DNA from 3 places in the Erwinia tasmaniensis Et1/99 genome. Region 3 is predicted to be linked to each of the others. Evidence: predicted binding sites of a transcription regulator. Region 3 holds the regulator's gene; each other region holds the start of a gene.
The links. The regulator LexA, encoded in region 3, represses DNA repair genes until DNA is damaged. The targets are predictions, from matches to a motif close to TNCTGTATGTACATACAGNA.
Positions count from the first base shown of each region.

Region 1: sulA (SOS-induced cell division inhibitor SulA) is a predicted target of LexA. The motif match lies at 1,097-1,116, and genes of this name have one in related genera.
Region 2: dinB (DNA polymerase IV) is a predicted target of LexA. The motif match lies at 1,753-1,772, and genes of this name have one in related genera.

Region 1 covers NC_010694.1:2,362,258-2,365,538, reverse strand. The annotation lists gene ompA (porin OmpA) at 1-220, opposite strand, end outside; gene sulA (SOS-induced cell division inhibitor SulA) at 570-1,076, opposite strand; gene ETA_RS11620 (TfoX/Sxy family DNA transformation protein) at 1,489-2,118, shown strand; gene yccS (YccS family putative transporter) at 2,115-3,281, opposite strand, start outside.
Region 2 covers NC_010694.1:2,901,656-2,904,936, reverse strand. The annotation lists gene ETA_RS14165 (class II glutamine amidotransferase) at 101-868, shown strand; gene dpaA (peptidoglycan meso-diaminopimelic acid protein amidase) at 839-1,573, opposite strand; gene dinB (DNA polymerase IV) at 1,787-2,842, shown strand; gene pepD (beta-Ala-His dipeptidase) at 2,879-3,281, opposite strand, start outside.
Region 3 covers NC_010694.1:3,476,685-3,479,965, forward strand. The annotation lists gene zur (zinc uptake transcriptional repressor Zur) at 362-871, shown strand; gene ETA_RS16700 (CsbD family protein) at 957-1,166, opposite strand; gene lexA (transcriptional repressor LexA) at 1,565-2,173, opposite strand; gene ETA_RS16710 (diacylglycerol kinase) at 2,283-2,648, opposite strand; gene plsB (glycerol-3-phosphate 1-O-acyltransferase PlsB) at 2,777-3,281, shown strand, end outside.

The DNA of each region.
Region 1 (3,281 bases), 1.1 Mb from region 3:
ATTGGTTAGCCTGATAACCAAGGAATGCACCAGCACCCAGTTGGCTTTCGTGGGTTGGGCCATTGTTGTTTTGGTAACCGTTACCGTAGTAACCAGTATCGTGGTACTGAGACCAACCCAGCTTACCACCGGTGTACCAGGTGTCATCTTTAGGGGCGGCCTGCGCTACGGTAGCGAAGCCAGCCAGTGCCACTGCAATTGCGATAGCTGTCTTTTTCATTTTTGCGCCTCGTTATCATCCAAATAGGCAATGAGCTTAAAATTAGCTCTTTGGTTTAATCCTTCGCCGGGTTGTAAAGCTCGATTATGACTCTTCCAAAAAATGGAGGTTATTGAGCACCCTGGCGAGCTAAAGTCTACAACGTACCAGCAAACTTACAAGTGCGATATGATGGTGCCCTGTAAAAAAAAACGGCTAAAGACATAAAATTTAACACCTGAGGGTGAATTTTTTGCCAGAAATGGGGTCGCGTATAGCGACTAAACCATTGCCACGCCGGGCTCAGCCTAAATTTGTCGCATAAAGAGGGTTTGTTGGAAAAAAAATTTCGGAAAATTCTCCTTTTTACTTAATGATACAAACTTGATTGAATTTTTACCCCATCCAGAGGTCTCGATGGGGATAAAACACCGCGCTCAGACCGCATAATCAGCCCCAACGCCTGGCCGGACTTCGCCGCCTGCTGTAAACGCTGACGTTCCGATACAGATATTTCGTCTGCCAGCCAACCCAAAACAACACTGTAGTTTCCCGTCTGTAATGCTTTGATCATCGCTTCTACGGTGGTGATGGTGCCGCAACGCGGAGATTGCATGACTTTGTCTAAAGGAAGGCCGGAACGCAGTAGCCAGTCGCGGCTTAGTTTTTGTTGTGGCGTTAGCCATAGCTGCCAGCGAGACTGCGTACCCAGTTGCTGCAATAGCGGTAGCAGCAGTAGTTGAGTCATACCGGGATGATCCTCATTATAAATCAATTCGCTTATCAGGCCGTTGGCACATACAGGTGAGGTCATCACCGGTGTGGAAACGTGCTGAGTGCGTTTAAGAGATTGAATTTTTATTGAATGAGTACGCATAATGTCTTCGCCCACCAGTTGACTGTATGGATATACAGTATAGTGCTGTTGAGCAAAGATCAACCTCAATCTTGCTGAGGGCCGGGCAGAAGACTCACAAAGCCAGTCTCGCCCCCTACATTATGATCGTGCGGTATCGGGATGAGATTCTCTGCACCCGAATTTATATGTCGTGGGTAAATAACAACTTTACTGCTTCATCAGCCCCGTTGATCAATAGCTTTGCCGATACGGCGTGAGTCTCCGAAATATTTCACAGCCGCCAGATTTTTTTCGTAGCGTCTCGCAAAATCATAATGCAAACCCGGAAGACGTGAATTATTCATTGAACCCTTAATCAAGATTGCCTATTTTCTAACACGCAATACCACAGAGAAAGAGATGAATTTTCTAATCGATACAGGGAGAGATCATGGACAGTTCAAGACGTAAGATAGCGGAAGTTAAACAGCGGTTGGCACGGCTTGGCGAGGTGAAATCACGAACTCAGTTTGGTGGTTATTCCCTGTCAGTCGAGAAAACCGTTTTTGCGGTTGTAGCGGAAGGTGAAATGTATCTGCGGGCCTGTGAGCGGTTACAGCCCTACATTACAGAACGCAAAATGGAAGCATTAAGCCTGAACAAGCGCGGTGTGTCGGTGGAGCTTGATTACTACCGCGTTGATCGGGCGCTGTGGTCCGATGACAATCTGCTGCTGACGTTTTCACATATCTGCCTGATGGAGGCACAAAGACAGCTGCAAGAACGTCAGAATAACCAAAGACTTAAGGATTTACCCAATTTGGGCATTCGTATGGAGATGCTGTTACGTCAGGTGGGTATTTCCAGTATCGAGATGCTCAAGAGGCAGGGGGCGAAGAACTGCTGGCTTCGTTTGCACGCGTGTAATAAGAATGTCGGGCTAACCGTTTTATTCGCACTGCAGGGAGCCATTGCCGGGCGGCACTATGAAGTGTTGCCACGGGTAGAGAAGGAAGAGTTGCGCAGCTGGTTTTACCTGTATGCACAGCAGGAGGAAAATATCGCGCATTCAGTGAGTTAGGCATGTAAAGCAAGGTCATTCTTTAGTCGTGCGATTTCGGGTAAAAGAGCCACCAGCAGGCCCATCTGCTGCAGAACCAGTGGCTCTTTGGTTTCGGTATCTGCGTTAGATTCGCTCTGTTGAAGATATGCTGTCAGGTTGTCCATTATCTTTTGCGCTTTGTTATCATCAACATTTGCCAGGTGCAGAATACTGTTGACGCAGTTTACGGCATCATCCATGAGTCCCAGCAAAGCGTCATTTTCCAGCTTTTCACGGTGCGCTCCCAGAGCAGAGATGTAGCTGAGAAATGAATGATTGAGGCACAAAAGTCTGAAAGCTTCCTCGCGCAAGTCCCGATCTGTTTTATTCTCTACCGACAGATTGGAAACGACCGAGGCTAGCTCAGCATCCCCGTTATGGGCATCGCGCCGCGCAATGCGATAATCCAGACGGTTATCCTTACCCTGGTAATACTGCACCAGGATCGCCTCCAGATAGCGGAAATTTGCCTTCAACGCACGATCGGCCACGGCAGGAAGCCGCCGAAAGCGCCAGTCAGGCCAGATAAACGTCACCGCCAGCCAGGCTATGCCGCAGCCGATAAGGGTGTCAACAACCCGTGGTAACGCCACTTCGAAACCTTCACCGAGCAGGTTGAAACAGAACAATACAAGCAGCGTGATGAACATCGTGGCATGTGCGTACTGAACATGGCGGAAGGCGAAGAAAAGTACGCCGGAGATGACTATCAAAATCAGCTGCCCTTCAACCGAAGGCACCAGCCACAGTAGCGGTAACCCCAGGGCAATCCCCGTCAGGGTGCCAATGATGCGCAGCGCAAGACGTCGACGGGTGGCGCTGTAGTTTGGCTGGCAGACGAACAGGCTGGTCAACAATATCCAATACCCGTGCTGCAGGCCGGTGATTTGTATCAACGCATAACCGGTGCACAGTAAAAGAGACAGCCGGGTCGCATGGCGAAATAGCGATGACTCTGGGCTAAGGTGACGGCTTAGGCGCAGACGGATATCACTCCAGCCGGTCAGACCTTCGTTAGAAAGCGTATGGTTTTGCTGAGAGTGTGCGTCGGCGAGGATCTGCTCGGATTCAATCGTTGCCAGTTGAGCATCAATTGCTTTCAAATTGTTCAACAGGTAAGCCATCGCTTTAACTTCAGGGCT
Region 2 (3,281 bases), 580 kb from region 3:
AGCTGATAGATACGGTCGGGTCGCCGTTTTATATCGGGTGACATCGACCGTAAAAGTCCATTTTTTCACGCTATTGGCGTATTGGTTATGAGGTATTCCTATGTGCGAACTGCTCGGGATGAGCGCCAATGTCCCGACGGACATCTGTTTTAGCTTTACCGGGCTGGTGCAGCGCGGTGGCGGAACCGGTCCGCATAAAGATGGCTGGGGCATTACCTTTTATGAAGGGAAAGGCTGTCGCACGTTCAAAGATCCGCAGCCCAGTTTCCAGTCGCCCATTGCCCGGCTGGTACAGGACTATCCCATTAAATCACGCTCGGTGGTGGCGCATATCCGCCAGGCTAACCGTGGTGAGGTGTCGCTGGAGAATACCCACCCGTTTACCCGTGAGCTGTGGGGGCGCAACTGGACCTATGCGCATAACGGCCAGTTGAGAGGGTACAAAAATCTTGATACCGGCCCGTATCGCCCGGTGGGGGAAACCGACAGCGAGCTGGCATTCTGCTGGCTGTTGCACAAGCTGACCACGCGCTATCCGCGCACGCCCGGCAACTGGCCGGCGGTGTTCCGCTATATTGCCGAGCTGGCGCAGGAGATGCGTGAAAAAGGCGTATTCAATATGCTGTTGTCGGACGGCCGCTACCTGATGGCCTTCTGCTCGACCAACCTGTTCTGGATAACCCGGCGTGCGCCGTTCGGTAAGGCCAAGCTGCTGGATCAGGATGTAGAAATTGATTTTCAACGGCAGACCACGCCGAATGACGTGGTTACCGTGGTGGCCACCCAGCCGCTGACGGCGAATGAAACCTGGCACAAGATTGCGCCAGGGGAATGGGCGCTATTTTACCTGGGAGAGCGCGAGGGCTGATGTCGGCGCTGCCGGGCCGTTGGTCAGCGGGCGGTCCAGCACATATTTACCGGCGTTCACGGCCATGGCCGGAGGTTGCTTAGTCTGCACAAATTGCGCATAGCCAGGCTGTAGCTGCTTCCAGAAGTTAATATAGGTCGAGTAGCGGTGGCGCTGCATGTTGCTCTCGGTCATCCGGAACGGATAGATACTGACGTCGATACGTGGCTGACCATTGCGCAGCGCGGCCTCCACATAGTGATAAATTTCGTCCATATAGGCATCGGTCATGGCATAGCAGCCGATCGATACGCAGCTGCCGTGGATCATCAGATAGTTACCCTGATAGCCCTGCTGGCGATCGTACTCATTGGGAAAGCCGACGTTTATCGCCCGGTAGAAGCGACTATTCGGCTTCAGCTGGGACAAACTCACGTTGTAAAAACCTTCCGGGCTTTTGAAATCGCCCTGCACGCGTTTCGGCCCCAGCCCGCCGGAAAACTTGCAAATGGGGTAACTGTTAAGTAAACGGTATTCATTGCCAATTTTGCCGTAGAGTTCCAGCGTACGCTCTTCCTTAAAGATTTGCAGATACACGGGAACACCAATTAACTGTTTTCTTAACTCTTTGCTTACCGGTGCCAGAGGCGTAGCCGTTTCGGTTACGCTGGCGAAGACCACGGCTGGCAGAAAAATCATCGCAAATAGCAGTGCGATTTTGCCCATTCTGTTTCTCTTGAAGGTAGGGGGGAAAATCAGCGCCGAAAAGCGCCTGTTAAATGACAATATCGGACAATTCTTGTGTTGCCGCGTCACATTAGCATTGTCTATTTTTTTATCAAGATCGTTGGCATAAAAATCTGCTTCTGCCGCTTCCTCTCACGGTTGTTGAACTCTGTTAACTTGACTGTATACTTATCCAGTATTGTCGGAGGGGATATGCGCAAAATCATTCATGTGGATATGGACTGCTTTTTTGCTGCGGTAGAAATGCGTGATAATCCCAGCCTGCGCGACATTCCTGTTGCTATTGGCGGCAGCGAAACCCAGCGCGGCGTGATCAGTACCGCCAACTATCCGGCACGTGAATATGGCGTACGCAGCGCGATGTCGACGGCAATGGCGCTGAAACTCTGCCCCCATTTGACGGTGATCCGCGGGCGCTATGAAGCCTATAAAGAGGCGAGTGCGCAAATTCGCGATATTTTCTCGCGTTATACCCCCCTGATTGAACCACTCTCGCTGGATGAAGCCTATCTTGACGTCACCGACAGTCAACACTGCCAGGGCTCTGCCACGCTAATTGCCCGTCAGATCCGCGATACCATCAGCCGGGAGCTAAACCTGACGGCTTCCGCCGGGGTGGCACCGATTAAATTTTTGGCAAAAATTGCCTCTGATATTAATAAGCCCAACGGCCAGTTTGTGATCACCCCAGAGGAAGTGCCTGACTTCCTGCAACGCCTGCCGCTGGCGAAAATTCCCGGCGTGGGAAAGGTCACCGCGCGAAAACTTGAGGAGCTGGGGCTCACCACCTGTGCCGACGTGCAGAAAACCGATCTGGCGACGTTGCTGAAGCGCTTTGGCAAATTTGGCCGCGTGCTGTGGGAGCGCTGCAACGGCATTGACGATCGCGAGGTGATCGTCGAGCGGGAGCGCAAGTCTCTCGGCGTGGAGCGCACGCTGTCACAGGATATCCACAGCTGGGAAGCCTGCCTGGAGATTATCGATCTGCTGTACGACGAGCTGGAGAGGCGGTTATGTAAAATCAAACCGGACAGGCTGATTGCTCGCCAGGGGGTTAAGCTTAAGTTCACCGATTTTCAGCAGACCACGCAGGAACATGTCTGGCCAGAGCTGAATAAGGCGGACTTGATTGAGGTGGCACGTAAAAGCTGGAATGAGCGGCGGGCAGGGCGCGGAGTCAGGCTGGTGGGGCTGCACGTCACGCTGCTGGATCCGCAGCTGGAACGGCAGCTGCTGTTAGGATTGTAGGGCAGACCGGGTCGGTCCCGGGCCACCCCTGATGGTTTATTTCGCCGGGATCGCCTTCAGCAGCGCGGTCAGTAACTGCCAGTAAAGCCCTACGCTGGCGATGTGCGCCTGCTCATCGGGAGAGTGGGCTCCGGTAATGGTCGGCCCAATGGAGACCATATCCATCTGCGGATATGGCTCCTTGAACAGCCCACACTCCAGGCCGGCATGGATCACCTGAATGCTGGGGGTTTTGTCGAACAGCTGCTCGTAGGTTGTGCGTACTAACGCCATCACCGGCGAACTGCCGTCTGGCTGCCAGCCAGGATAGCTGCCCTTAGCGAGAGTATGCGCCCCGGCCAGCTGGCCCAGTGCGGTCAACGTCTCGACGACTGACTGCTTACCGCTGTCGAGCAGCGAGCGGATCAGGCAGTTGATTTTTGCCTGATTATCTTCCAGT
Region 3 (3,281 bases):
GAGTGGGCTGATTAGTTCATTGTTCTTTTTAATAATCTGCTATAAAGCTTACCGTTAAGCTCCAGGTAACCTTTTTAGTGCCAATCATTTCCAGACCCTGTGTCAAGAAATATCAAGATAATCAGGGTATGTAAATACGTTTTGGCATATTAAATCAATGACACAACTTAAAATAGCACTAAGAAAAATCACATAACATCATTAAATTCAGTTGATTAAACCGCGATCTGCCGGAAAACATTTTCGGGTTGACCGTATTGCAAAACGGATCAGTTTGGCCCTGATGAATAGCAAACTCGGCGTTTTATGACAGGTGTGATAAAATAACATCCTGATTCTGGCCTGATGAGGAACTAGAAATATGACCAGCGCTGAAAAAATTCTGACGCAGGCGGAAATTATTTGTCAACAACGCAGCGTGCGCCTGACGCCCCAGCGTCTCGAGGTTCTGCGTCTGATGAGCCAACATAACGGGGCGATCAGCGCTTACGATTTGCTGGATTTATTGCGCGTTTCCGAGCCTCAGGCGAAGCCTCCCACCGTCTATCGCGCCCTGGACTTCCTGCTGGAGCAGGGCTTTATACATCGCGTAGAGTCGACCAACAGTTACGTGGTCTGCCATCACTTCGAGCAGCCTTCCCATACGTCGGCGATGCTAATATGCGATCGTTGTGGTCAGGTCACGGAACAACCTGCAGAGGGGGTGGAAGATATTCTGAAATCGCTGGCCCTCAAATCAGGTTTTACCCTGGGCCACAGCGTGATTGAAGCGCATGGTTTTTGCCGGCCGTGCGAAGAAATTGAAACCTGCACGCATCAGGGTGCCTGCCATCACGATCACAGCGTGCAGACGAAAAAACGCGGACGATAGGCGAAGTCTGACAGACTAAGACGCGAGCTGGAGGCACTCTCCTTGTGCCGCAATCGGGAGCTTTTTGCGCGTTAACAGCCGCTGGTTACCAGCGGTGGTCGTGACCGGATTCCCAGTCGCTTAGCTCTTTCTCGGCCCGATCCTTTTCATAGCCATAACGTTCCTGAATCTTGCCCACTAGCTGATCGCGCTTACCTTCAACGACCGTCAGGTCGTCATCGGTCAGTTTGCCCCATTGCTCTTTAACTTTACCTTTAAACTGCTTCCAGTTACCGCCGGCTTCGTGTTTATTCATAAAATGTATCCTCTACTCGGGGTTAAACAGCTTGTTAACTTCATCTTTCGGCTTTTAGGTAGATAATTATCTGGGAAAAAACCTGACACAGAGATAATTGTAGTAGAGGAATAGCGTTGCGATAGTAAACATACTCGGCGGCGGGGAAAGTAGCGGGAAAAAGAAATGAAAATCAATAAAATAGACAGAATTCAGCTTAAGTAATGAAATGTGTCAATAGGACTAACCGGCTTCCGTTACATCACTACGTCACCGGCCTTGTCATAGCATCATAACGGCAGCTGGGATGGATATGTTGAGCAGGGCCTTGCCGCAACGCGAAATCTATTGGGCCCGTTTTGCGTATTCAGTGAGCACGCGCTGCGGGCGCAACGCGCATTATTCGTTCGTATCGATATTTACAGCCAGTTGCCGTTACGGATAACGCCGACTGCAAGCCCCTCAATGGTCAGGGTCTGCTGACGCAGGTCGACGACGATTGGCTGAAAATCAGGATTTTCCGGCAGTAACTCTACCATATTGCCATTCTTTTTTAGTCGCTTAACCGTGACTTCATCATCAATACGCGCGACGACAACCTGACCGTTACGCACATCTTCTGTTTTGTGCACCGCCAGCAGGTCTCCATCCATAATACCGATGTTTTTCATTGACATACCGCTAACGCGCAGCAGAAAATCCGCGCCGGGCTTAAACAAACCGGGATCGACCTGGTAGTGTCCTTCGATATGTTGTTCTGCAAGCAGCGGCTCACCTGCCGCTACGCGGCCGATTAACGGAAGCCCACTCTCGTCTTCCATCATCAGGCGAATGCCGCGTGATGCACCGGACACAATCTCAATCACGCCTTTACGCGCCAGCGCCTTAAGGTGCTCTTCAGCCGCATTCGGGGAACGGAAACCGAGCTGCGCGGCAATCTCTGCCCGTGTTGGGGGCATACCGGTTTGATTAATGTGGTCGCGAATCAGGTCATAAACCTGCTGCTGCCTTGCCGTTAGTGCTTTCATCCCGCCCCCTGGTTGTTTATACAGTCGACTGTGAGTATATACAGGTATTTCTATATTGAAAACCTAAAGTTGGACGAAATTCAGGTTGTTGTAATTTATGAGTCCCTCATCACGAATGGGGCACCAGCAGCATGATCCAGACAAATACCGCCAGCAGAATGCTCAACAACACGGCGGCAGAACCCATATCTTTTGCCCGTCCAGCAAGGGGATGAATTTCGCTGCCAATACGGTCAACAACCGCTTCGATGGCGCTGTTCAGAATTTCGACGATGATAACCATCACTACAGTACCAATCAGCAGTACGCGAGTCACCGCGTCAACATCAAGCAAAGCGGCAATAAAAATGGCGATCGTCACCGCTACGGTTTCCTGACGAAAGGCCGCTTCATGTCGCCATGCGGCGCGCAAACCTTTCCACGAATATCCAGCGGCCTTGATAATTCGCGTCAATCCGGTGGCATTATTTGCCATAATGGCGAAGTCCCTTAAAAAGTTTAATGTCAATGGCGGGGTGTAGCGGGTTTCGTAACATCACAGATTCCGCAGATGCTTTCTGGTATGCTTGCATCGCTTTGCTAACAAGAGGCTTCATATTATCTATGTCAGGTTGGCGTAATTTATATTATAACTTATTGAATTTACCGGTTAAATTACTGGTAAAAAGTAAAGCAATTCCGGCAGAACCGGTTGCTGAACTTGGGCTTGATACGTCGCGCCCTATTATGTATGTACTGCCTTATGATTCAAAGGCCGATCTTCTTGCGCTGCGCGAGCAGTGCCGCAAACAGGACCTGCCCGATCCGCTGGAACCGCTGGAGATCGACGGCAATCTGTTGCCACGTCACGTCTTTATCCATGATGGCCCACGCGTGTTTCCCTATTTTGTTCCGAATCTGGAGTCGGTTAAGCTGTTCCATGACTACCTGGATCTGCACCGCAACAATCCGGATCTTGATGTCCAGATGGTGCCGGTCTCGGTCATGTTTGGACGTGCTCCAGGCCGCGAAGTTCAGGGCGACGAGCAGCCGCATCTGCGCGTGCTGAACGGCATCCAAAAATTCTTTGCCGTGCTGTGGTTAGGTCGTGACAGCTTCGTGCGTTTTT